DNA from 3 places in the Paenibacillus sp. FSL H8-0122 genome. Region 2 is predicted to be linked to each of the others. Evidence: riboswitches for the same ligand, from Rfam matches in the RefSeq annotation. Region 2 holds a riboswitch; each other region holds the start of a gene.
What was found. A riboswitch is a leader RNA that binds a small molecule or an ion and turns the genes downstream of it on or off. The one in region 2 is predicted to bind cobalamin.
Positions count from the first base shown of each region.

Region 1: another riboswitch for cobalamin. It lies ahead of NSS64_RS26235 (anaerobic ribonucleoside triphosphate reductase); the one in region 2 lies ahead of NSS64_RS19775 (energy-coupling factor ABC transporter permease).
Region 3: another riboswitch for cobalamin. It lies ahead of NSS64_RS23900 (S-layer homology domain-containing protein); the one in region 2 lies ahead of NSS64_RS19775 (energy-coupling factor ABC transporter permease).

Region 1 covers NZ_JBBOTB010000001.1:6,138,658-6,146,430, forward strand. Annotated here, with positions in the region: gene NSS64_RS26215 (hypothetical protein) at 1-651, opposite strand, end outside; tRNA gene NSS64_RS26220 (tRNA-Thr) at 800-871, opposite strand; gene NSS64_RS26225 (sugar phosphate isomerase/epimerase family protein) at 959-1,738, opposite strand; gene NSS64_RS26230 (MTH1187 family thiamine-binding protein) at 1,787-2,095, opposite strand; cobalamin riboswitch at 2,436-2,666, shown strand; gene NSS64_RS26235 (anaerobic ribonucleoside triphosphate reductase) at 2,976-4,961, shown strand; gene nrdG (anaerobic ribonucleoside-triphosphate reductase activating protein) at 4,958-5,485, shown strand; gene ssuE (NADPH-dependent FMN reductase) at 5,557-6,111, opposite strand; gene serS (serine--tRNA ligase) at 6,522-7,773, shown strand, end outside.
Region 2 covers NZ_JBBOTB010000001.1:4,572,171-4,579,943, forward strand. Annotated here, with positions in the region: gene cobK (precorrin-6A reductase) at 1-124, opposite strand, end outside; gene NSS64_RS32790 (sirohydrochlorin chelatase) at 121-1,512, opposite strand; partial or broken gene cobJ (precorrin-3B C(17)-methyltransferase) at 1,489-3,117, opposite strand; gene NSS64_RS19760 (energy-coupling factor ABC transporter ATP-binding protein) at 3,132-3,992, opposite strand; gene cbiQ (cobalt ECF transporter T component CbiQ) at 4,051-4,839, opposite strand; gene NSS64_RS19770 (energy-coupling factor ABC transporter substrate-binding protein) at 4,836-5,129, opposite strand; gene NSS64_RS19775 (energy-coupling factor ABC transporter permease) at 5,129-5,893, opposite strand; cobalamin riboswitch at 6,279-6,472, opposite strand; gene NSS64_RS19780 (ArsR/SmtB family transcription factor) at 6,612-7,544, shown strand.
Region 3 covers NZ_JBBOTB010000001.1:5,534,978-5,542,750, reverse strand. Annotated here, with positions in the region: gene NSS64_RS23905 (GAP1-N2 domain-containing protein) at 1-1,774, shown strand, start outside; cobalamin riboswitch at 2,690-2,891, shown strand; gene NSS64_RS23900 (S-layer homology domain-containing protein) at 3,106-5,277, shown strand; gene NSS64_RS23895 (DUF4430 domain-containing protein) at 5,712-6,581, shown strand; gene NSS64_RS23890 (energy-coupling factor transporter transmembrane component T) at 6,578-7,522, shown strand; gene NSS64_RS23885 (ABC transporter ATP-binding protein) at 7,438-7,773, shown strand, end outside.

The DNA.
Region 1 (7,773 bases), 1.6 Mb from region 2:
CCGCCATTTGGACTGGCGCTTCCCGGATGCTGGAGGAATGGACTGTGCTGGCTGAATATCAAGAGCTTGCTCCGGTTGAGCTGCCCTACGTTCTCTCCATGGCAAATGCTCCCCATTCAACATATAAACGTTATCGGCTGCTCCCTGCCAGACCTTCTCCTGCGAGGGATGCGGCGACTGCCAGAGGGTAACGTATTCTTGAATGTCTTTTAGATACAGGGCGGGATCGCCCGTGAATGAGAAATATTGCGAAAGCTCCAGATGAATAACGGCAGTAGAATAACGCTGTACATGGGTCGATAAGGTTACCAGCCACTCATGTACAGGAGTGGCAAGCGCTGGGAAATGGGCCAGCGTGCCGGGTAAGCTCAGGCGCAATTGCTCTGCAGCATCCGCCCATGGAATCTGCCATTGGAAGGCCTCGGAGAAATGCTCCCACTCAGGCAAATCCTCCACATCCGGTTGGTCCATATGGGGTTGAATCTTGCTCCAGGCTTGCATAAGCTGCCTGCTATAGCGCTGGAACTGGTCTTGGCTGACCAGACAAAACCATACTGGAGCGAGAAAATTATTCGTCTCGAAAGCTGTATTCTCATAATCAATCAAATCTGTATCGGCACTGGTAACACTCAGGAATGTCCGGTTTCCCATATAAGATCCTTGCCTCCTAGCATCCAACCCTATGCTCCCCACTTTACTTAACTAAAGGTTAGAAGAATGGTAGATGTTGATGCTTGCATAGAAAAAAGGCGCAGTTCCAAAAACCCGGAAACCCGCGCCACTATCGACTTTGTAAAGATGCTGGTGAAGGGAATTGAACCCCCGGCCTACGCATTACGAGTGCGTTGCTCTACCCCTGAGCTACACCAGCTTACAGACGTTTGCATCTGCCAAACAAAAAATATTATAACTCTTCCAGCGGAAAACGCAACCCCTTTTTCCGCTGGCTGCCGTGTCATCAGCCCTGCATCAGCCCCAGCCCGCGGAAATAATCCAGTGCAAGCTTAGCGCTCTCAAGAGAAGATACCTCATAGGCCTCCTGCTCCACAATATAATAGAGAATTCCGCTCTGCTCCGCGATCTCGAAGACGCTCCGGAAATCGACCTCTCCCTTTCCGAGATCAGTCTCCTCATTGTCTGCTCCGAAGTCCTTAATGTGAACCAGCGGAACACGGCCGGCGTACCGTTGCACATAATCTACGGGCCGGGCTCCGCCCCTGTATACCCACCCCAGATCGAACTCTGCCAGCATATGCTCCGCAGGAATCCGCTCCAGCCAGATATCGATGACCGCCTTGCCGTCAACTTTTGCGAATTCATAATCATGGTTGTGATAGCCATATTGCATTCCCGCTGCCCGGACCATCTCGGAGGCTTTCTCCAGGAATGGAATGATCCTCGTTACATCCTCTATAGTAGGGTTCGGAGGAAGCGGTGCCGACGGGGTGATTATATATTGCAGTCCGAGCTCTACCGCGTATTCAATCTCTTTGGCTAAGGCCTGTTCCATCTTATCCAGGCTGCTGAAGTCCAGACCTACATGCGCCGAAGGGGCTGCCAGGCCGAGTTCATCCAGCTTACGGCGCAGTTCCCCTGCAGATACACCGAAATAACCGGCGAATTCAACGGCCTGGTATCCCATCTCTGCCACCTTGGCCAGTGTGCCGAGGAAATCGTGCTCCGTCTGGTCGCGCAGTGTATACATTTGAATTCCGATCTGCTGTGCTGCTGTTGTCATGAAGAATCCGCTCCTTATCGTCATTTCTGATTGGATACTATATTCCCGCTACTTCCCCTGTAGCTTGCGCTCCACGGATTCCAGCTTGCTGCGGCTGGTCGAGGTCTTGTCGCGCCGGTCATCGATCTTGAGCGAGGTTGAGACTCTCTGCGCCCCGGCGGTGAACGGCGACTCATGCAGCGCTTCTACCGCAGCCAAAATCCGCGCTACCGGACCCTCAATAATCGTACCCATGGAAGTAAGCTCATAGGTAATGCCCTCCACCGTCTCCAGCACGCGCTGCATCTCGGCCACATAGCTGCTGAGACTGGTGCTGCCTGTCCCAACCGGAATAACGGTCACTTCGCCAATTGCCATTGTGAACTGCCTCCTAATGATCTGATGTGCCTGCCTCTTACTTATCCTCTTTATTGTAACGCTTCGCCAGGCTTGCTACAAATCACCTGCACCCTCTCTATTCTATTAATATCCGTCAAAATGATTACCAGGATTAGACGCACTCTATTTATGGATTCTTTGTGGCGTATTTTCGGAGATTTTATGAAAAATTCACGGCAGATTCAGAGGAAAGTTGTGGATTACCTGTGGACTAACTGTGGATCAGCTGTGAGTAAAAGCGCCGAACCCGCTCCCCGTGCGGGATTGCAAAAAATCATTTACAAACACAATATATTGCGGTAGCTTTAATAGATAACAACAAAATATAGTAGAAACGGGTGTTTCACCTCTTGTAATAGAGGTGCGACTTAATAGGGAAGCGCGGTGCAAAACCGCTGCGGTCCCGCCACTGTAACCGGATGCTCCCAGGGTGCGATGCCCAGGGCCGCATTCTCCGGATAATTGCCACTAAGGGGCGGAATAAGCCCCCCGGGAAGGCGCCGGAGGAGTTGCCGGAAGCCAGGAGACCTGCCTGTTTCGGTGGCACCGCTTAGACTCCTGCGAGGAACAGGGGAGGTGTCCGTATGCGGCCTGCAATAGCAGAGTTAGCCTTCCGTCATTCGGGTCAGAGGCTGCCGATACCTGAGGACGATCGGGGATTATTTTCAGGTATCGGCTCTGCGGAATATACAAGAACGGGCGTAAGCTATCGCCCTTGTGTCTGCTCGTATGTTCCACCCAGACCACAGGCAAATTTCCGTTTCCCGGATCTTTGCATCATGCATTCGGGCATTTCCGGCCTTCCCGGCTGGGGGTGCTTTTTTAACGCTTACAATACCCGAGAGGAGAGAGTTATATAATGACGCTGCTGGAGAAACGTTATAACGAAGGACAAGCTGCACAGGAGGATCTTTTGGAAGAGGTCATTCATCTGGGACGGGATATTATCGACAGCCGGGATCTGGATCTGCTGCGCGAGAATGCGAACCTGAACGGGGAGAGCTTCTCCGGCAAAATGAGCAAGTTCGGCAGTGAATACTCCAAATGGTATGCCCGCAATTTCACCATGCCTCCGCAGCTGGTACAGGCTACCCTGGATAATGTCGTCTATGTACATGACCTGGATCAATACGCCATCGGTACTACCAACTGCATCTTCATCCCGTTCGAACGGCTTCTCCGTGAAGGCTTCAACACCGGCAACGGCAGCGTACGGCCTCCCAACTCGATTATGACGGCGATGTCGCTGGTGGCGATTATTTTCCAGTCGCAGCAGAATGCGCAATACGGCGGCGTATCCGCCAACAAGCTGGATTATGACCTGGCTCCTTATGTGACCAAATCCTTCTCCAAGCTCTTCCGCAAAGGTCTGGAGTATTTCGAGGAGAACGCAGAGTGTTCGGAGCTTGGGGAGATTACGATGAGCCGCAGCGATCTGGCTGAGCAGTATCCGCGGGCCTTCCGTTTTGCCCTGAAGGAGACGCAGAGCGAGACCCTGCAGGCCGCAGAGAGTATGGTACATAACCTGAATACGATGTCCAGCCGCTCCGGCGGCCAGATTCCTTTTACCAGCATCAACTACGGCACCTGCACCTCCCCGGAGGGCCAGCTTGTGATCAGCTCGCTGCTGACGGCCACGATGAACGGACTGGGCAGCGGGGAGACGCCGGTGTTCCCGATTCAGATTTTCAAATGCAAGCAAGGCATCAACCAGCAGCCGGGTGACCCTAACTATGAGCTGTTCCTGAAGGCAGCGGAGTGCTCGGCGCGCAGATTGTATCCGAACTTCGCCAACCTGGACGCTCCGCTGAACATGCAGTATTACGATCCGGCTGACCCGGATACCGAGTTCGCTACGATGGGCTGCCGGACCCGTGTGCTCGGCGACCGCTTCGGACGCAACCATTGCTCCGGCAAAGGCAACTTGTCCTTCAACACGCTCAACCTGGTGCGTCTTGGTCTGGCTCACGGCACGATAACCGGCCGCCGCCTCGCTGCTGATGAAGAAGGGTTCTTCGACGACCTCAATCACTATATGGATATTGCGCTGGACGGCCTGCTGCACCGCTTCCGTATTCAGGCTTCCCAGAAGGCCAAAGCCTCCGATTTCATGATGCGTGAAGGCGTCTGGGAAGGCGGCGAGCAGCTTGCCCCTGATGACAGTGTAGGCGAACTGCTGAAGCACGGCAGCCTGTCACTGGGCTTCATCGGGATGGCGGAATGCATGAAGGCCATGTACGGCAAGCACCACGGCGAAGATATGGAGATTCACGCCAAGGCTGTAGCCATCGTCCGCCACATGCGTGAATATTGCGACCGCAAGAGCGAGGAGCTTAACCTCAACATCACCTTGTTTGCAACACCGGCCGAAGGTCTATCCGGCAAGTTCACGAAGATCGACCGCAAGGTGCTAGGCTCTATTCCTGGGGTAACCGACCGTGAATATTATACGAACTCGTTCCACATTCCGGTCTACCATGAACTGAGCGCAGCCAAGAAGATCAGCCTGGAAGCCCCGTTCCATGAATATTGCAACGCCGGAGCGATCTCCTATGTCGAGCTGAACGGCAATGCCCGGAGCAACCCTGCAGCCTTCGTCAAAATCATCAAATATGCGCTGGAGCAGGATATCAGCTACTTCAGCATTAACCATCCGATTGACCGCTGCTCCGGCTGCGGCTATGAAGGGGTCATCGGCACGAATTGCCCGACCTGCAATGCCCATGAGGATACCACCCATATCCGCCGTCTGCGCCGGGTTACCGGGTATCTGACCGGTGACTATCAGACCCGCTTCAATGCTGCCAAGCAGGCCGAAGTCCGGGACCGTGTTAAGCATCTATGAACATCTGCGGATATTACCCGGAGTCGATCAATGAAGGGGAAGGCCTGCGGGCCGTCCTCTTCATCAGCGGCTGCCGCCACCGCTGCCCGGGCTGCTTCAACCCGAAGACCTGGAACTTTAACTTCGGGGAAGTCTTCACCCCGGAGCGGCGGCGGGAGATCATAGAAGAGATTGCAGGCAATCCGCTGCTGGACGGCTTGACGCTGGCGGGCGGGGACCCTTTTTTCTCGGCTGAGGAGGCTGCAGACTTCATTCACGAGCTGCGCGCCGAGCTGCCGGGCTTCCCAATCTGGATCTATACCGGTTATACGTACGAGGAGCTTACGGCTTCCCCGGGCTCTGCGGAATGGAACCTGCTGGCCTTGTGCCAGGTCGTGATCGACGGACGGTTTGTCGAAGGACTCAAAGACCTTACCCTCTCCTACCGGGGAAGCAGCAACCAGCGGATCATCGATATTCCTGCGAGTCTTGCGGGAGATAGGGTTGTTCTGTGGGAGCCGGAGCTGAGCTTTCAAGGGGTATAAAAATAACAAAGGCACTAAACTCCCGCTACCGGGTAGTTTAGTGCCTTTTATTGGTTCGGACCGGGTACGGCTTATTGCCCTGCCTTACGTGCCACCTTATGCTCCGTCTCCTCTGCCAGCTCCTCCAGCACGCTGTTCAGACGCAGCTTCAGCTCTTCGGCCAGCTCAACTACGCCCTGGTCGTTACGCACCGCCTGCGAGTCTACGGCGTAGACGCCGCCAAGAATGTAGCGGGCACCCAGCACGGACAGTACCGGCTTCAGCGCATAGTCAATCGCCAGCAGATGCGCGAGGCTTCCGCCCATGAAGAGCGGCAGCACGATTTTGCCGGCCAGCCCTTTTTGCGGCACCAGATCCAGGAAGGTCTTCAGCACTCCCGTGTAAGAAGCCTTATATACCGGACTGACTACGATTACCGCATCAGCTTCCGCTACGAGCCCATTCGCCTTGACAATGGCTTCGCTCTCGAATTTCGTATGGATCAGATCCTCCGCAGGCAGCTCCGCCACATTGATCCGCTCCACTTCAAATCCGCGCTCCCGCAGGTCATTCTCTGCATACTCAATCACGGCATTGATCCGTGAGACCAGCGAGGGTGTTCCGTTAATTACGACTATTTTGGCCATTTCCGCACCTCTTCCGTCCGCATGATTAGGATAAACCGGGCTGCTTCGCCGGGCATCAATACTTTAAATTAGTAATAATCCTAGCAGAGTACAAGGAATATTGTCAAACCCCTCTTATGCTTGCAAACCGCTGCCGCTCTGGTTATAATAAACGGCAAACCTATATCCCGACCAGGCCAACGACCGGCATCCAACCGCGAGGCGTCTGCGACCGGAGCAGCTTCCTGTTCCCTAAGTTTACCGGGTTTCGCCCGTTACCGCGAAGACCAAAGAGGGCCTGATTCCACGCGCTGCAAAGCTGATATACGCGAATGAGGTCAACCTGGGTGGCACCGCGAGCTGACGCTCCTCGTCCCATGGATGAGGGCGTTTTTTGCGTTTTTTTACCCACACTTAAGGAGCGGATGCAGATGCTGGATATGAACTGGATCAGGGAGAATGAGGACATTGTACGGAAGACTGCCGAGTGGAAAAGATTGAAGTTCCCCCTGGAGGAACTTCTGGAGTGGGATGACCGGCGGCGGCTGGCCCGCCGGGAGACGGAGCAGCGGCGCGCGGAGCGCAACGCGCTGACGAAGGAGGTCGAGCGCCTGCTGCGCGGGGGCGACGTTTCGGGTGGCGAGCTGGCCAAGGAGCAGGTGCGGGTGATCAACGGCCAGCTGACTCTGCTGGAGGCGGAGCTTCTGGATGCGGAGCAGCGCTGCGGCGAGCTGCTGCTGGAAGCGCCGAATCCCGTGTCGGCGGATACGCCGATCGGGCCGGATGAGCGCGCGAATGTGGAGCTGCGGCGGCATGGCGCGCCGCCGGTCTTCGGGTTCCGCGCGCGGGACCATGTCGAGCTCGGAGAGCTGCACGACATCATCGACCTTCCGCGCGGCGTCAAAGCCGGAGGGCCCCGCAGCTATGTGCTGAAGGGGGCCGGGCTGCTGCTGCATCTTGCCGTGCAGCGGCTGGCCCTTGATGTGCTGATTCAGCGCGGCTTCACCGCGCTGGATGTGCCCGTGATCGTCCGGCCGGAAGCGCTGGAGCGGACCGGCTTCTTCCCCGGCGGCCGGGACCAGACCTACGAGCTGACAGGCGAGAAGCGCTGGCTGGCCGGGACCTCGGAGGTGTCGCTGGTCTCGCTGTACAGCGATGAGATTCTGGAGCTGGATCAGCCGCTGCGGCTGGCCGGGATGTCGGCCTGCTTCCGCCGCGAGGTGGGCTCGGCGGGCCGCGATGTGCGCGGGCTGTACCGGGTCCACCAGTTCTCGAAGATCGAGCAGGTGGTCATGTGCAAGAATGATCCCGCAGAATCGGAGCAGATACTCCAGGAGATTCTCGGCAATGCCGAGCATATTCTTCAGCTGCTGGAGCTGCCTTACCGGGTAGTCGCCGTCTGTAGCGGAGACATGGCGATGAAGACCCATAAGCAGTATGACATCGAGACCTGGATGCCGGGCAGAGAAGCTTACGGGGAGACCCACTCGGCTTCCAATCTGCTCGACTTCCAGGCCCGCCGCTCGGGCATCCGCTACCGTGATGAAGACGGGCGGCTGCAATACTGCCATACCTTGAACAACACAGCGGTCGCCACGCCGCGCATTCTGATTCCGCTGCTGGAGAACCACCAGCAGGAGGACGGATCGATCTACATCCCGCAGGCGCTGCGCCCGTATATGG
Region 2 (7,773 bases):
CAGCAGCCATAAGGCGTTCAGCCCCGCTGGGCGTCACCACGCTGGCCTGCAGCGGCAGACCTTGGCGCATCAGACTCTGTGCCAGCTCCCGGGCGTCGCTGGTGCCGCATAACATGAAGATCATCGCGGCTGGCGAAGCGCCTGATCGTCTGCCGGAGCCGCCGCCTCCGTTACATCATGCCGCCCATGCTGCCCATGATGGACATGGCTGTGATGCTCATGCTTTCGTTGCTCATGTTCACCTTGACTGTGATGCCCGTGCTGGCAGTGGCTGTGATGTCCATGCTCCCCATGGCTGTGATGTCCACGCTCCCCATGGCTGTGATGTCCACGCTCCCCATGGCTGTGATGTCCATGCTGGCAGTGGCTGTGATGTCCACGCTCCCCGTGGCTGTGTTGCCCATGCTGGCAGTGGCTGTGATGCCCATGTTCCCCGTGTCTGTGTTGCCCGTGCTCCCCGTGGCTGTGATGCCCATGTTCCCCGTGGCTGCAATGTCCATGTCCTTCATGACTGTGATGCCCATGCCCGTGATGTCCATGCCCATGCTCCCCGTGCCCCTCCTCACCATGATGGTGATGATGATGCACAGAGGCTGCATCGCGGTATTTGCAGTTATCGCAGTTGCTGAAGGCACGGCCTTCCAGCGTCTCCTCGATCCGCTCTGTCAGCATATCCACCAGCAGCGGATGTGCGCCCAGTGTGCCGCCGATCTCCACTTCAAGCTCTGGATGTGCGGCTGCGAATTGTGCGACTCTCTTAGTGAACTGCTGCATCAGCACTCCGGTGAACAGCAGGTACGGGAGAACGATAATTCTGCGCGCCCCCAGTGCAAGGCAGCGTTCAAGCCCGTCCGGCAGCGAAGGCTTGGCGATGGCAATGAAGCAGCTTTCCACGCTGCCGTAGCCTGTTCTCTCCCAGAGCAGCCGGCTTATTTTATACAGATCGCTGTTGGCATCCGGGTCACTGCCCCCGCGTCCCATCAGCAGCACGATGGTGTCCTTATCCTCTATCGTGGATGCACTGTTCCCGTGCAGGTCCAGCCCCATTCCGCCAGCCGCCTTCTCCTGCGCCAATGGAGGTTGTTCTGCTTCCTGAATCCGCTCCAGCAGAATATCGACGGCACGGTCCTGCACCCCCAGCGGACGTCCATAGATGAACTTCACCCCGGGATATCTCCGCTTGGCTTCATCAATGGCCAGTGGAATATCGAGCTTGGAATGCCCCGCCGCGAACAAAATAATCGGCACAACGTATATCTCCGCCGCACCGCCCTCGATACATCTGGCAATTCCGCCAGCGATGGAAGGCGAGGCCAGCTCTATGAAGCAGGTCTCGACCTTCAGCTCCGGCTTCCGGGCCGCGAGCAGGCTGGTGAATTCCAGCAGCTCCTCATTGCCCGCTTGAACCCGGCTCCCGTGTCCCACCAGTAATACCGTTCTCATCGTCTGCACTCCTTCTATGCTGTTATTGTTGTCGGATGTAAGGGCTGCATCACCTTTGGTTCTGTCCATCCGTTCCCGGAACGCATAATAACGCTCCTGCTCCCGGCCATGGACCCTGTAATCCTCAACTGCCGCAGCTACCGCGGCTACCGCTTGCTTTTCGTCCATCCCTTCACTCACCAAAATCCCTGCATGGGCACCCCGCCCGGACTTCTTGCCGCCGAGATACAACTCATAGCTGCCGCGCGACATTACCAGTCCGATATCATCCAGCACAGCGGAGCTGCAAGCCATCCCGCAGCCGGCTACACTGATGTGCAGCTCTCTCGGCACGGCAAGCCCGTGCAACAGCTCATGCAGGCGGACAGCCGTACTTAACGCCCCGCTTCTGCGCAGCTCACAGAACCCGCAGGTCTTCACCTTCACGTAATCTCCAGGCGTACTTACATTCAGTCCGGCCTCCAGCAGCCTTGCTCCTGCTCCTGCCTCTGCCTCTTCACTCCGGCTGCCGCGCAGCAGGAAATACCCGTCCTTCGTATAGACCAATTGCCCATCGCTGCCTGCAAGCTCAGCCAGCAGCTTCATCTGATCGCCGCTGAAGCTGCGGCTGCCGATTACGGGAGCAATCTCCAGCTCGAAGGAAGAATCGGTTGATGCCGTCAGGCGATCGGACAAGCTACGTAGCCGCTCCACCTGCGGAGCAGCAGCCAGACTCTGCACAGCCGCTTCTTCCGCCCGCCCTGATTCCGCTTCTCTTCCTGCGATAGCAGCTTCTCTCCCCGCATCCACAGCTTGTGCCGCTCTTGCTCCGGCTGCCCCCTCTGCCTGCCCGGACTCCGCCGCAGCCAGCGACCAAGGCTCTGCTGCCGTGCGCAGCCGCTCGTGCGGCTTCAGCGTCTGCGCCTGTGATCCGAGATTGTACTTGCGCTCATATCCGCGCGGCGTAATCATAAGGTCCTCATAGACAACGGTAGCAGAGTTGCCTACTACCACGGTCGAGAGCATGCCGATCTCATGCTCCAGCATATCCTGCAGCGTTGTTACGATCGTCTGCTGACGGTCACGGTAGGCGCTTTTGACAATGCCTACCGGTGTAGCCGGGTCACGGTAACGCAACAGAATGCCCCGCGCTTCTTCAATCTGCCGTGTTCGTCTGCCACTGCGCGGATTGTAGAAAGCGATAACGAAATCCGCAGCCCCCGCCGCTTCCACACGTGCAGCAATGCTCTCCCAGGGTGTTAGATGATCACTCAGGCTGATCGTGCAGGAATCGTGCATAATCGGGGCCCCCAGCAGTGAGGAACAGGACTGGATCGCCGATATTCCCGGGATCACCTCCACTTGTACCCCCTCTGAGCGGCTCCAGCCGCGTTCGATCAGCACCTCGTAGACCAGCCCGGCCATTCCGTAGACACCGGCATCGCCGCTGGAGATTACCGCAATGCTCTGTCCTTCTTCTGCTCTGCGGACGGCCTCCTGGGCCCGGCTGACCTCCTCGGTCATCCCCGTGCCGACGATCTCCTGGTGCCGCAGCAGCGGCCTGATCAGATCTACATAAGTGGTATAGCCGATGACCGCCTCACTCTCATCCAGCGCAGCCAGTGCGCGGCCGGTAATATGCTCCAGCGCTCCGGGGCCGAAGCCGATAATCAGCAGCTTTCCTTGTTTCTTCATTCTTCTTCCCCCGTTCATGAATAGCTGTGGTCAAGCGCAAGCAGCTTACGCAGCTGCACCTGGAATTCTCCGGCGGTGCGGGGAGCGCTCTGCCCTGCGGTCAGGCTGGCTGGCAGGCTGAACCATAGATCAGCCAGCAGCGGCAATCCCAGCCCGATGGACAATAGCTCCTCCCGTCCCGCAAAAATCTCCTGCGGCGTCCCCGCCGCCCGGCATCTTCCATGCTCCAGCACAATAATCCAGTCCGCCCAGCGGTAGGCCAGGTCCATATCATGCGTAGCCATAACTACGGTTGTCCCTTTATCATGTATGGCTTCAAGCCCTTTCAGCATCTGCTGCTCCGATAACGGGTCCAGATACGAGGTCGGCTCATCCAGCAGAATCAGCTCCGGCTCCATAGCCAGTACACCGGCGAGTGCCGTGCGTTTCTTCTGGCCCAGACTAAGCTGGTGAATCGGTTTATCGCCCAGATCAGTCAGATTCAGCAGCTCCATGACCTCCCGGCAGCGCGCAGCGATAGCCGGTTCAGCCATGCCGCTGCCGCGCAGCCCGAAAGACACATCCTCCAGCGGAGTGCTGAGGATCAGCTGCTGCTCGGGGTCCTGGAAGACCAGGCCCACTTTCCGCCGCAGAGCGGCCAGCTCTTTTTTGGAGTAGGATAACGCCTTCCCTCCTTGCATAACCGTCCCCTGCTGCGGGCGCAGAATGCCGACGGCATGCAGGAACAGCGTCGATTTGCCCGAACCGTTATGACCGAGCACCGCCGTCTTGCTTCCTGCGGGGATGGATAACGTCAGTTCATGCAGTGCAGGCTCCCTCGTATCCGGGTAATGGAACACCACTCCGTCACAAGCCAGACTATATTCCATATCCATCACTTGCTCCTCTAATATGATTTGGCCGATCGGAAGTTGTTGTACTTTGCGCATGATTTCACCCCCGCGTCCACAGCCAGAGCTGCGCCAGCACCAGCACTGCTATCCCGGCATACGCCTGGACAGCATAGCGCCGCGGCACAGGACGCGCCGTATAAGGCGGGAGAATAATCTCATCGGTGAATCCGCGGGCCAGCAGCCCCTGCGATAGTCCGTTATACCGGTGCATCGTGTTGCCGAACAGCGCTCCTGCCATAGCCGCTGTCTCACGCAGCTTCGCCTTATAGCCTCTACGGCCTCCGCGCAGCCTGCGGGCCAGCAGCAGCCCATGCGCTGCATCACTCAGCAGGAATAAGAAGCGGTACATAATCAGCATCAGCTCCAGAACAATCTGCGGCATCCGCAGCCTGCGCAGCACCTGCAAAAGCTCACTGAACGGAGTAGTGAACATCAGGAAAAAGAAACAGCTCATACAGGCAGAGATTCTGGCCAGCAGCTCCCCTGCCCGCTGAAGTCCCGCCGCTGTGACATATACCGGCAGATTCAGTCCCGGAAGCGGGAATATTCCTGCCTCTCCCGCAGCAGGATGCCCGAATTCCACGAGCAGCGCCGGTACGCTAAGCGCATAGAACAGCAGCGCTGTGCCGAACAGCATGCCATAAGCACGCAAGGGAATACGGGCCTGCAATACACACCAGGACATCATCCATAGGGTGATTGCAGCCTGTAGTACCGGATGTACAGTGTAAGAGAGCAGGAGCATCAGGGCTGCGAACGAGCTTTTCCACATCGGGGATAACTGGCGCAGAGCATTATTGTAGGAGAGAACGTCAATCCTCCGAATCACTTGCTGTTATGCTGCTTCGTCCCGCCCTGCTTGCCCTTGAGCAGCCCCAAGGTATAACCGATCACACCGGCACCAATCGCTGCCTGCAATGCAAACAGCATACTCTCCGTCTCACCCGGCAGCTCGGTCAGCGGCTTGAACCACGGCTTATAGTCAGGATTCATCTCGGTAATCACACCTTCAGCCGCATCATCGGCCCCGCCGAATTCCCCATTGACCAGCAGCAGCGGCAGAATAACCAGCAGAATAACAACCAGCAGCATCAACCCATTTTTCCATTTATTGCTCATTAGGCTCTTCCTCCGTTCACCTTGCGTTTCAGAAGCGACAATTCATTCGGACTATACGATTTCAGCCAGTTCCAGAGCAGTACCGTCAACAGCCCTTCACTGATGGCCAGCGGGATTTGCGTCACGGCAAAGATGCCCCCGAATTTGAGAAAAGAAGCCAGCACGCCGCCATCCGCCGCCGGAAAAGCCACCGCCAGCTGAAAGGAAGTCACTACATACGTACTCAGATCAGCCACCGCAGCCGCACAGAACAACGCCAGCTTCTCACGGTCCGGCCGCTTCATCATCAGCTTATACACTGCATATCCGGCAAAAGGACCCGCCACCGCCATTGAGAACGCATTCGCCCCGAGCGTAGTAATCCCTCCGTGCGCCAGCAGCAGCGCTTGAAACAGCAGGACAATCGAGCCGATTACGCTCATAGGCAGCGGCCCCAGCATAACAGCACCAAGTCCGGTACCCGTGGGGTGGGAGCTGCTTCCGGTCACGGAAGGCATTTTGAGCGCAGACAGTACGAAGGTAAACGCCCCGGCCAGACCCAGCAGCAGCTTCAGCTCCGGATTCTCCCTTGTCATGGATTTCAGCTTGAAGATTCCGAGCACAAAAAACGGGATAAACGCCGCCCACCAGAACACCGCCCAGCCTACCGGCAGGAATCCTTCCATAATGTGCATTGCCCGGGCCGTCCCCGGTTCATTCAGCATAAAGTACACCGTAAATCCGGCAACCAGTGCCGCAAAGCTCCACCATCTGTGCTTTTTCATTTGTCACCCTCCATGTTTGTTGTTTTCCCATTACAGATCTTAAAGCCCAAGTGGAAACATCTTTGCCGTCCTTTTATAGGACGGTACGTTTCAGCGAGGAATATAAGGATGATTTATAGCGTGAAGCATAAAAATCCTTATATTCCAAAAAACCCACCCTAAAGGGTGGGAGTGTATGTACGCAGGCAAGTTCGATAGAGCGCGCTGCACGCAGCCAAGCGAAACAAGGTGCTTCTCATCGTCCCATCACTATGGGCCGTGTCCTTGTATCCCGCAGCTGTAAGCCGGGGGTCATCTCTAAGATTCCAAGATTCCTCCGGTCCATCAGGGCAGAACGCCTCTTCTCATTAACCTATCCGTACACCGCTCCTATCCGCGTAGAGTCGTGGTGTGCGTCGACAAGGTAGGTCTCCTGGCTTGGAATACAGGCGCCGCAGACTTCGTCTTCCCCGGGGCTTCCCGAGTGACCTCATGAAGTGCAGCTCTTCCATACAGTGGCGGGACCGCTCGGGAGTTGCACCCGATTCCCTGTTATCCCTTGCCGCTTCCGGCAAGAGCACCTTGTTTCATCGCTAATTCATCTCACATCATAGCGGACCGGGCTTAGCGTGTCTGTGATATAAATTGGAAAAGCTGTCCTGAAGCCAATCATGGCTTGTAGAAATTTTATTTGAGTAATATAATTATTAACTATATAACCTGAACGTGGAGGCATCCGATGAAACTTGATCTAACCGAACAATCCCTGCCCGTGTACGAGGCCCTGTCCAGTACCGTGCGCCTGCATATGCTGCGGCTGCTGTCCGAGAAGCCCATGAACGTGAAGGAGCTGGCCGCAGCCCTCAAGCTCAGCAGTGCGATTATGACCATGCATGTGCGCAAGCTCGAAGCCGCCGGGCTGATCCGCAGCCATATGGCTCCCGGCAAAAGCGGTCTGCAGAAGATCTGTACACTGGCCGCCGACGGGGCTGAGATTGTTTTTCCGGGACAAGCCCGGACTCCGCGCAGGGGGTACCGCAAGGACATTCCGGTGGGGCATTATTCCGACTTCCAGATTGAGCCTACCTGTGGACTGTCTACGACAGAGAGGGTCATCGGGCACTTTGACGATCCCCGTTATTTCTGGGACCAGGAGCGCGTGAACGCCGGGATTCTCTGGTTCGGCAAGGGGTTCGTCGAGTATAAAATCCCGAATTTCCTGCTGTCGAGCCAGCAGCCGGAGGAGCTTGCCATCACGATGGAGATCGCCTCCGAAGCCCCGTCGGTCAACAACAACTGGCCGTCGGATATTACCTTCACACTGAACGGACAATCGCTTGGCTTCTGGACCAGCCCCGGTGACTACGGAGATAATCCGGGAAAATACACCCCGGCCTGGTGGCCTGCACTCACCAATCAATACGGCCTGCTCAAGCAGCTGCGGATTACTCAGACGGGCACTTTCATGGATGGGCAAAAGCTGTCGGAGGTCACCCTGGATCAGGTAGGCATCCGCAACAAACAATGGACCTTCCGGCTCTCTGTCGAGGAGGATGCCGAGCACATCGGCGGCCTCACCCTGTTCGGTAAAGGCTTCGGCAATTACAACGAGGACCTTGTGTTTGAGTTGTTTTATACAGATGGCGTGGCAGATTTGCCGGGTTCTATATGAAATCCAGATTAGGGTGTGTAGAAGGTAGGTAGGTAGGTAGGTAGGTAGGTAGGTAGGTAGGTAGGTAGGTAGGTAGGTAGGTAGGTAGGTAGGTAGGTAGTGGAGATAGATTAGTTAGACTAATTAGGTTAGTTTTCGATTCAGCTACTTTTGGAGCTAATGCTCCTCATTTCTGCTTAACGCCCACTTTCGGCCGACTCAGGTGCATTAGTGCTCCTCATTTCCGCTC
Region 3 (7,773 bases), 960 kb from region 2:
TCAGCAGGCAGCGGTACGGGATACCTTCAAGGAATATCTGCTGGAGAAGCTGCAGCGGGAATCCGATCCGGTAGCGGCGGTAACGGCTGTTCATGAAGCGGTCCAGCAGGCAGAGAAGCAGCGCCGCAGAGGCGGCGTATACCCGGAGGCCTTGTCCGTTATGGAGGAGCTCGGCACGGTTGCCGACCGCTTCCTGCTGAACCGGATCTCGCTGGACGAGCTGACGATGGAGCAGCTGCTGGAGATCTCGTTCCTGCGTTACCGGGATACGGCAGACTGGCAGCCGCCGCTCGATGCGATTGCGAAGCGCAAAGCGAATGCGCTGCGTGCAGCCTACCGCTGGTTCGGGGAGGAGTCGCCGGACGAGGAGATTTTTGCCGGACTGACGCCGCGTGAGCTGGACGATGTACAGCTGCTCGGCGCGCGGTGGCTGAAGGAAGCGCGGAGTCTTGAGCCGTTCGACCGGCTGCCGCTGGCCTTCTATCACAGCAGTGAACGTGAAGGCGGGCCGCTGGATTATGATGCGCTGCTGGATCTGGTGGTCCGCAAGGCGGGCAATGACAAGGAGACTGTGTACCGGTTCCTGGATTGGTCGCAGCATAGCTGGCTGTTCGCAAGCTCTGGCAAGAAGCTGTGGCCGAATTACAAGCGGGCCGTGCTGAGATACTTCCTGAAGAGCGACCGCGAGGCATTCAAGAACCGTGAATTCCGCAAAACCCATCTCGACACAGCAACGCCTGCTATGCAGACTGTCTACAATGAAGCCCGCGCCCAGCTGGCTTCGCCGCTGGCGCGGTGGGTCAGCCGCAGCCGATTTCAAATCCTGATCTCAGGGAGCATCCTCGGGATCATTCTGATTGCGGCGGTTATCCTGCTGAGTCAGCTTGGGGGACGCGGCAAGGATACAGCCGCGCCGGTGGCCAGCCCCAGCCCGCTTCCGGCAGTGACCGGAGGGGCCGCTGTAGCGGCCCCGGTCTCTGTCCGGCTTATCGGCGGAGATGCAGGGTCCGGCGTGGATAGTGGCGGAAATGCAGGAACTGGTGGGAGTAATGGCGGTGATGCAGGGAGCGGCGGGAACAGTGATGGAGGGGCAGGAAGCGGAGAAGCGGGAAAGAATAACGGCGTTAAGCTGGTGTTCAGCTTCACTGATGCGGCGGAATGCTCCGCCTTCAAGCCGGAGCGGATCAAGGTGGAGTCCGCCAGCGGCGTTACGGACTACGAGGTTAAGGCAACGGTTAGCAGTTGCCAGGTTGAAGCAGGCGCCGGAGCGGACGGCGGTGCGAGTGGTAAGGCAGGCGCCGGAGTAGACGGCGATGCGAAGGGTGAGGCAGGCGCTGGAATGGACGGCGCTGCGAAGGGTGAGGCAGGCGCCGGAGTAGACGGCGCTGCGAGCGGTGAAGCAGGAGCCGGAGTGGACGGCGGTGCGAGCGGTGAAGCAGGAGCCGGAGTGGACGGCGATGCGAGCGGTAAGGCAGGCGCTGGAGCGGACGGCGGTGCGAAGGGTGAGACAGGCGCTGGAGCGGACGGCGGTGCGGACAGTGAAGCCACCGCCTCTCCAGCGGCGGCGGGGACTCCTCCGTCACGCGTATACGAGGTGACGGTGGAGCTGGCAGCAGGCGCGAAGCTGGCGGCAGGTGATATGATCACCGCCGGAGGCTACACGCTGAAGCTGGCGGCAGATCCGGGCAGCGCCCCGGAGGTCCCAGCCACAGCCGCGCCTAGTGCGGAACCCTCTGCTTCCGCAAGCCCGGAAGCAGACACGGATGCAGAATAAAGCAGCGGCAACAAGCTGGCTGTTTACATTTTTTAACTAGTGCGATCGGGTAACATTACCTTCAGAGATAGGTGTACTCTGTACAACTAAAAACAGTGAAAAGAAGGGCAGACCTATCCTAACTGTATTCCATACAACTAAATTTGCCCGAATGGGCGAAAAGCCGGATACAGAAGCATTTTAGGTGCACGAAATACAGCTAAAAGTACATTTGGCGGTAAATCAGACGATTTAGTTGTACAGATTGCATTTAAGCATACAGTGTGCACCTTCGTCGGGGTACGGCAGACCCTCAGCAAGCGAGGGGGTTAAATTAAAGGCTAATTAGTTTAAACCTGATGATCGGCTAGCGGCTCATCCTACGTTACCTTAGCGTAGTGCATTTATTAGTGCTCCGGCAGGCTGGAATATATGGAATGTAGCAGATAGGTATGCTGGTGTCCGTAAGTAGCTAATCTATCGCACTTTGTACACTAGAATCAGGCATATTGGAGCTTATATGGCGTTCTGTTGTATTCGGTACATTAGATTTTGGAAATTCGGCCCGGCGGAGGGTTCTTTGCCACAATCGATTGTATGAAATGCAGCAGAATGCGTTATCGGCCGCTTTTACACCAATTCTAATGTACATAATACAATCGCCTGCTGCCGCTGTCTCCGCTAGTACCGCCAACGTCTTAATTAACCAGCAGAAGAACGACTCCATAGTCCTGAATAGTACGATGTGCCGGGGTAGCGGGCATGTGCTGTTCAGGATTTTTTGGTGCGGGCTGGCCTGGGCGAGGCCTTGGGGTGGCTGTGGCTGTAATAGAAATAGCTGGTCTATAGACATACAGGGGAATAGTAGCTATGATTGTTTCAGAATATTAAAAATTTAATAAGCTTTGGGAAAAGGTGCGGATGTCTAAGAGACCGTACGCTGTTGCCGGCAGATGCTGGCAGGGCTATGTCTAATAGAGGAATCTGCTTAAAAGGGAAGCCCGGTGCAAGTCCGGCGCGGTCCCGCCACTGTAAGTACGGAGCAACTCCTGAGGAGCCACTGTCTGTTAATGGGATGGGAAGGCGGGGGAAGCGGTGAAGTATGAGCCAGGAGACCTGCCTTTTTCGTTGTTGTTTCTATTCTTCGGGGGTAAGAATGTGGAAGCAGATGCTGATATTGGCGAGGGCTGTATATGCTGTATTGTATGTAATGCGGGAGAGCAATCGGCTCCTTCAGCCGCCCTGTATTGTATTCTTCCCCGGCCGCCCTGCACAGGGCGGTCTTTAGGTTGCCGCTCTATTTGCGTAAGGAAGCAGGATTCATCCATTCTATTTCAGGAAAGAGGTTAGTTATGAAGAACCACTCTCTATCATCCAGATTCACACGGCTGGGACTAGCTGTCATTATGCTGTTCGCACTGCTTGGAGCAGCCGTAGTCCCGTCAGGACAAGCTGCTGCTGCACAGGCAGGCGGGACTTCCGCACCCGCGGTATCCGCTCTGCCCGCAAGTGAAGCAGCCAGCGTAACCGCTGCGGTCTATGCTACTGCGGAGTTCATGCTGAATAACGGAGTCCAGTCGGACTGGCAGGCGATTGGCCTTGCGCAAGCGGGCTACAAGGTTCCAGCCGGCTATCTGAAGACGCTTGAGGGCAAGGTGGCTGAGGCTAAGGGTGTTTTTGCCAGAGCTACGGACTATGCCCGGATCACGCTGGCTGTTAAGGCACTGGGCGGCGACCCGGCGAATGTGTCAGGCTATAACCTGATCGAGAAGCTGTACAATAACGATAAAATTACGGGCCAGACGCTGAATAATCCGGTCTATGCACTGCTGGCTCTGGATTCCGGCAGCTATACGATCCCGGCCAATGCGAAATGGACACCGTCGAAGCTGCTGGCAGTGATTCTGGCGAAGCAGAACCCGGACGGCGGCTTCACCCTGACCACGGGTGCGAGTGATCCGGATATGACAGCGATGGTGCTGAACGCACTGGCTGGACACAAGCAGGAAGCAGCAGTGAATGCTGCTGGTCAGCGGGCGGCAGCCTGGCTGGCTAAGGCACAGGATAAGAACGGCGGATATGGCGACAGCAGCGAGAGTGTAGCTCAGGCCATCATCGGTCTGTCTGCCTTCGGCATTGATCCTGCAGGAGCAGATTATACGAAGGGTAATATCAATCTGGTCAGCAAGCTGCTGAGCTTCAGCGCAGAGGGCGGCGGATTCGCCCACACTGCAGGCGGCAGCTCCAATCCGCTCTCTACAGAGCAGGCGCTGGAGGCTTTGGTAGCGTACAAGCTGTTTGGAACAGGCGGTAAGCTCTTTGACTTTAGCGGCACACCAGTGAAGAATCCTCAGGTAAGTGTCTCCGTTACTGTTGAGGGTCCAAATGGAACCTTGGCTGAAGGCAGCGTATACGCTGGAAATGTGCTTACGGCACTGGACAAGACAGCAGCAGCCAAGCGCCTGGCCCTGGTCAATGAAGCAGGCAATTATGTGACGGGGATCGGCGGCGTGACTGCGGGTACGTTTGGCGGATATGATGGCTGGATGTATGTAGTCGCACGCGGCGGAGCATGGATCTATCCAAGTGTAGGTATGGGTGACTTCATGCTGGAGGAGAATGACCGCATTGTGGTCTATTATGGCGGGGACAACACGCAGGTGGTTGATGCCGTAACCGTGACTCCCGCACAGCCGCAGCCTGGACAAGATCTGAAGGTGCAGGTGAACCAGAAGCAATGGGTCTGGAATGAGGCGACCTTCACCTCCGATCCGGTAACCTCACCGGCAGCAGGCGTACAGGTAACCATCGGCGGCAAAACAGCAGTTACAGATGCTGCGGGTGTGGCTGTTGTGGCCGGAGGTCTGCCGGCGAATAAATATACCCTGACGGTTACGGGATATCTGAAGGATAAAACCCCGGCAATCGTCCGTCATACGGTCCCGGTAACCGTGGCTTCTGCTGCGGCGGACCGTCCGGCTTTTGCCGATGTGAAGTCGATCTCGCCTTGGGCGCTGGAGTCGGTATACACGGCGTATGACCGCAAGCTGATGAACGGTGTGAGTGAGAGCAGCTTGCTGTTTGCACCGAAAAAGAATATTACCCGTGCTGAATTTGCAGCGCTGCTGCTGCGGTTAACCGGGAACGAGCCGTCTGCGGCGTCTTCTGCTGGGGCCTTCAGTGATGTTAAGGCCGGTACATGGTATTATGGAACAGTGAACCGGGCGAAGGAGCTAGGAATCATTAGCGGTGTGACGGCCAAGACGTTTAAGCCGGACGGGCTGGTTACGCGCCAGGATATGGCTGTGATGATCGTTAGAGCTTTTAAGCTGGATTCGGCATCAGCCGGAGCAGGAGCAGGGGCCGGTACATTCAGCGACGAAGATAAAATTAGCGACTATGCATTGTCCGCTGTCCGTACGGTGACGGGACTTGGATATATGAGCGGAACCGGCGGCGCATTCGAGCCTTCCGCTGTCGTAACCCGTGAGATGGCTGCTGCTGTGGCGGTTAGATTGCCTTAGTTCTTAGTAAGAGCAGGGAGCAGACTGTATTGCAAGCTGGTACTGCACGTTGGGGCCGACGATAAGTGGATAAATGACATCTAATTTGGCCGGATTTGCTGTAGAGCGGGAGCTAGTTGGATAAACGACACTTATTCAGGCTTGAAGCTGCAGAAGGATGAGGTATGGGCAGAATTAGATGCCCTAATTCCAACTAAATTCTTTACAGGTGCGTAATCTGGATTATTAAGAGTAGAAAATCCAACTAACGCACTCATGCCGATGATCCGATGAGCCGTATAGGGTTGCCGAAGCGCTGAAAGGCTCGTTTGACGGACGGCTTTGCTTGGAATTCGTTTGGATATGTGTTGAAAAGTAAGCATAAGGTGTATGAAGGAACGGGGAACAGGCTGACTGCCCCCGTTCTTTTCCCTTTTTGTGGAGGTGTGCAGGTAATGTTCAATTTAGTCAAAAGAGGCCGGGGAAGGCTGGCTCCGCTGCTTCTCCTGCTGATGGTATTGCTGCTCCCCGGCTGCTCCTCAGCGCAGCCGGATCAGGCAGGCGGCGTCACGCAGCCGCCCGCCGGTACCCCGGCCGCGCAGACGCCGCGGCCTGGAGACGAAGCGGCTCCGCTGCCGGGAGCCGCTGAGGGCACTGCCGTACCTTCCGCCCCTGCGGAAGGTACGGCAGCTCCGGCGTCGCCAGCCGCAGCGGCGACGCAGCCTTCGGCGGGCGCAAGCGAGCCCGCCAAGCCCCCGGCGTCGCCAGCCGCAGCGGCGACGCAGCCTTCGGCGGGCGCAAGCGAGCCCGCCAAGTCCCCGGCGTCGCCAGGCGCAGCGGCGACGCAGCCTTCGGCGGGCGCGAGTGAGCCCGCCAAGCCGGCGGCCACCCCCAAGCCGCCGACCCCCAAGCCCGCGCCAGCGGCCACGGCTAAGCCGCCAGCCGCTACGCGCTCTCCGGCCGCCACGCCCAAGCCGGACAATGTGGTCACCCTCTCCATCACCGGAGATGAGGAGCATGGCGTGATTCTGGCCGCTGCCCAGTATGAGATCAAGAAGGGCGAGAGTGTGCTGGACCTGCTGAAGCGGATTACGCGGGAGCAAAAGATCCAGATGGAATATCAGGGCCGCGCAACATTTGCTTACGTGGAAGGTATAGATAATTTGTACGAGAATGATCACGGGTCAGAGAGCGGCTGGATGTACAAGGTCAATGGAGAATTTCCGTCCAAGGCTGCGGGCAGCTGGATCGTGGAGCCCGGGGATACCATCGAGTGGCTGTATACGCTTGATCTGGGCAAAGATCTGGGGGCCAAAGCGCCATGAGCAGCGGCTTCCGTTCCATGCATCCGGTAGTAGCCCTGCTGTATTATGCAGGGCTGCTGCTGTTCGCTCTGCTGGTCTTCCATCCGTTATTTCTGGCTACAGAGATAGCCGGACTGCTGGCGCTGCTGCTGTTGCAGGGACAAGGGCGGCTGCTGGTGCGCAGCTTGCCTTTTATGCTGCTGATGGCAGCTTCCGTGGCCTTGCTGAACCCGCTGTTCTCGCATAGAGGAGCGCATATTCTGTTCTACTGGCTGGATCAGCCTATTACACTGGAAGCTGTACTGTACGGACTGATGATGATGACTATGCTGCTTACTATTTTTATCTGGTTTATATCCTATAATTACACGGTGACTACAGATAAATTCATGTATCTGTTCGCGGCGGCTGCGCCTAGAACGGCGCTGCTGACGCTGATGGCGATCCGGTTCGTGCCGCTGTTCCAGCGGCGGCTGCGCCAGATTACACTGATCCAGCGTCTGCGCGGAATAGATACCGGTACGGGAAGCCTTAAGAAAAGAATGACGGACGGAATGACGCTGCTCAAAGTGCTGCTGACCTGGTCGCTGGAGGAAGCACTCCAGACAGGAGATTCCATGACAGCCCGCGGCTACGGCAGCACCAAACGCAGCACTTACACGATATACAAGGCCGATTTACAGGATAAGCTGGTGATGCTGCTGTTAACCGTTAGCGGTGTGGTTACGCTGCTGTTCTGGGTGCAGGGCTACGGCAAGCTGGAGATCTATCCCCGGATGAGACCAGCGGACTTCGGCTGGCAGGAGGCCGTCATGTACGGAAGCTTCTGCCTGTTCGTGCTGATTCCTGCGGGACTGGAAGGAAAGGAGAAATGGTTATGGAGATCCTCAAAGCACAGCAATTATCCTTCCGATACCCTGAAGAACACAGGGACACGCTCCATGAGCTATCGTTCGTCATAGAAGAGGGTGAATTTGTCGTGCTCTGCGGCCCGTCCGGCAGCGGCAAAACCACCCTGCTGCGCCATCTGAAGCGGGAGCTCGCCCCGGTGGGTTCATCCAGCGGAACCTTGACCTACAAAGGGCAGCCTCTGTCCGGGCTTCCGGCAGCGGTAGCCGCCGGGGAGATCGGGATGGTCTTCCAGAACCCGGATGCACAGATTGTGATGGATACGGTCTGGCATGAGCTGGCCTTCTCCATGGAGAACCTGGGG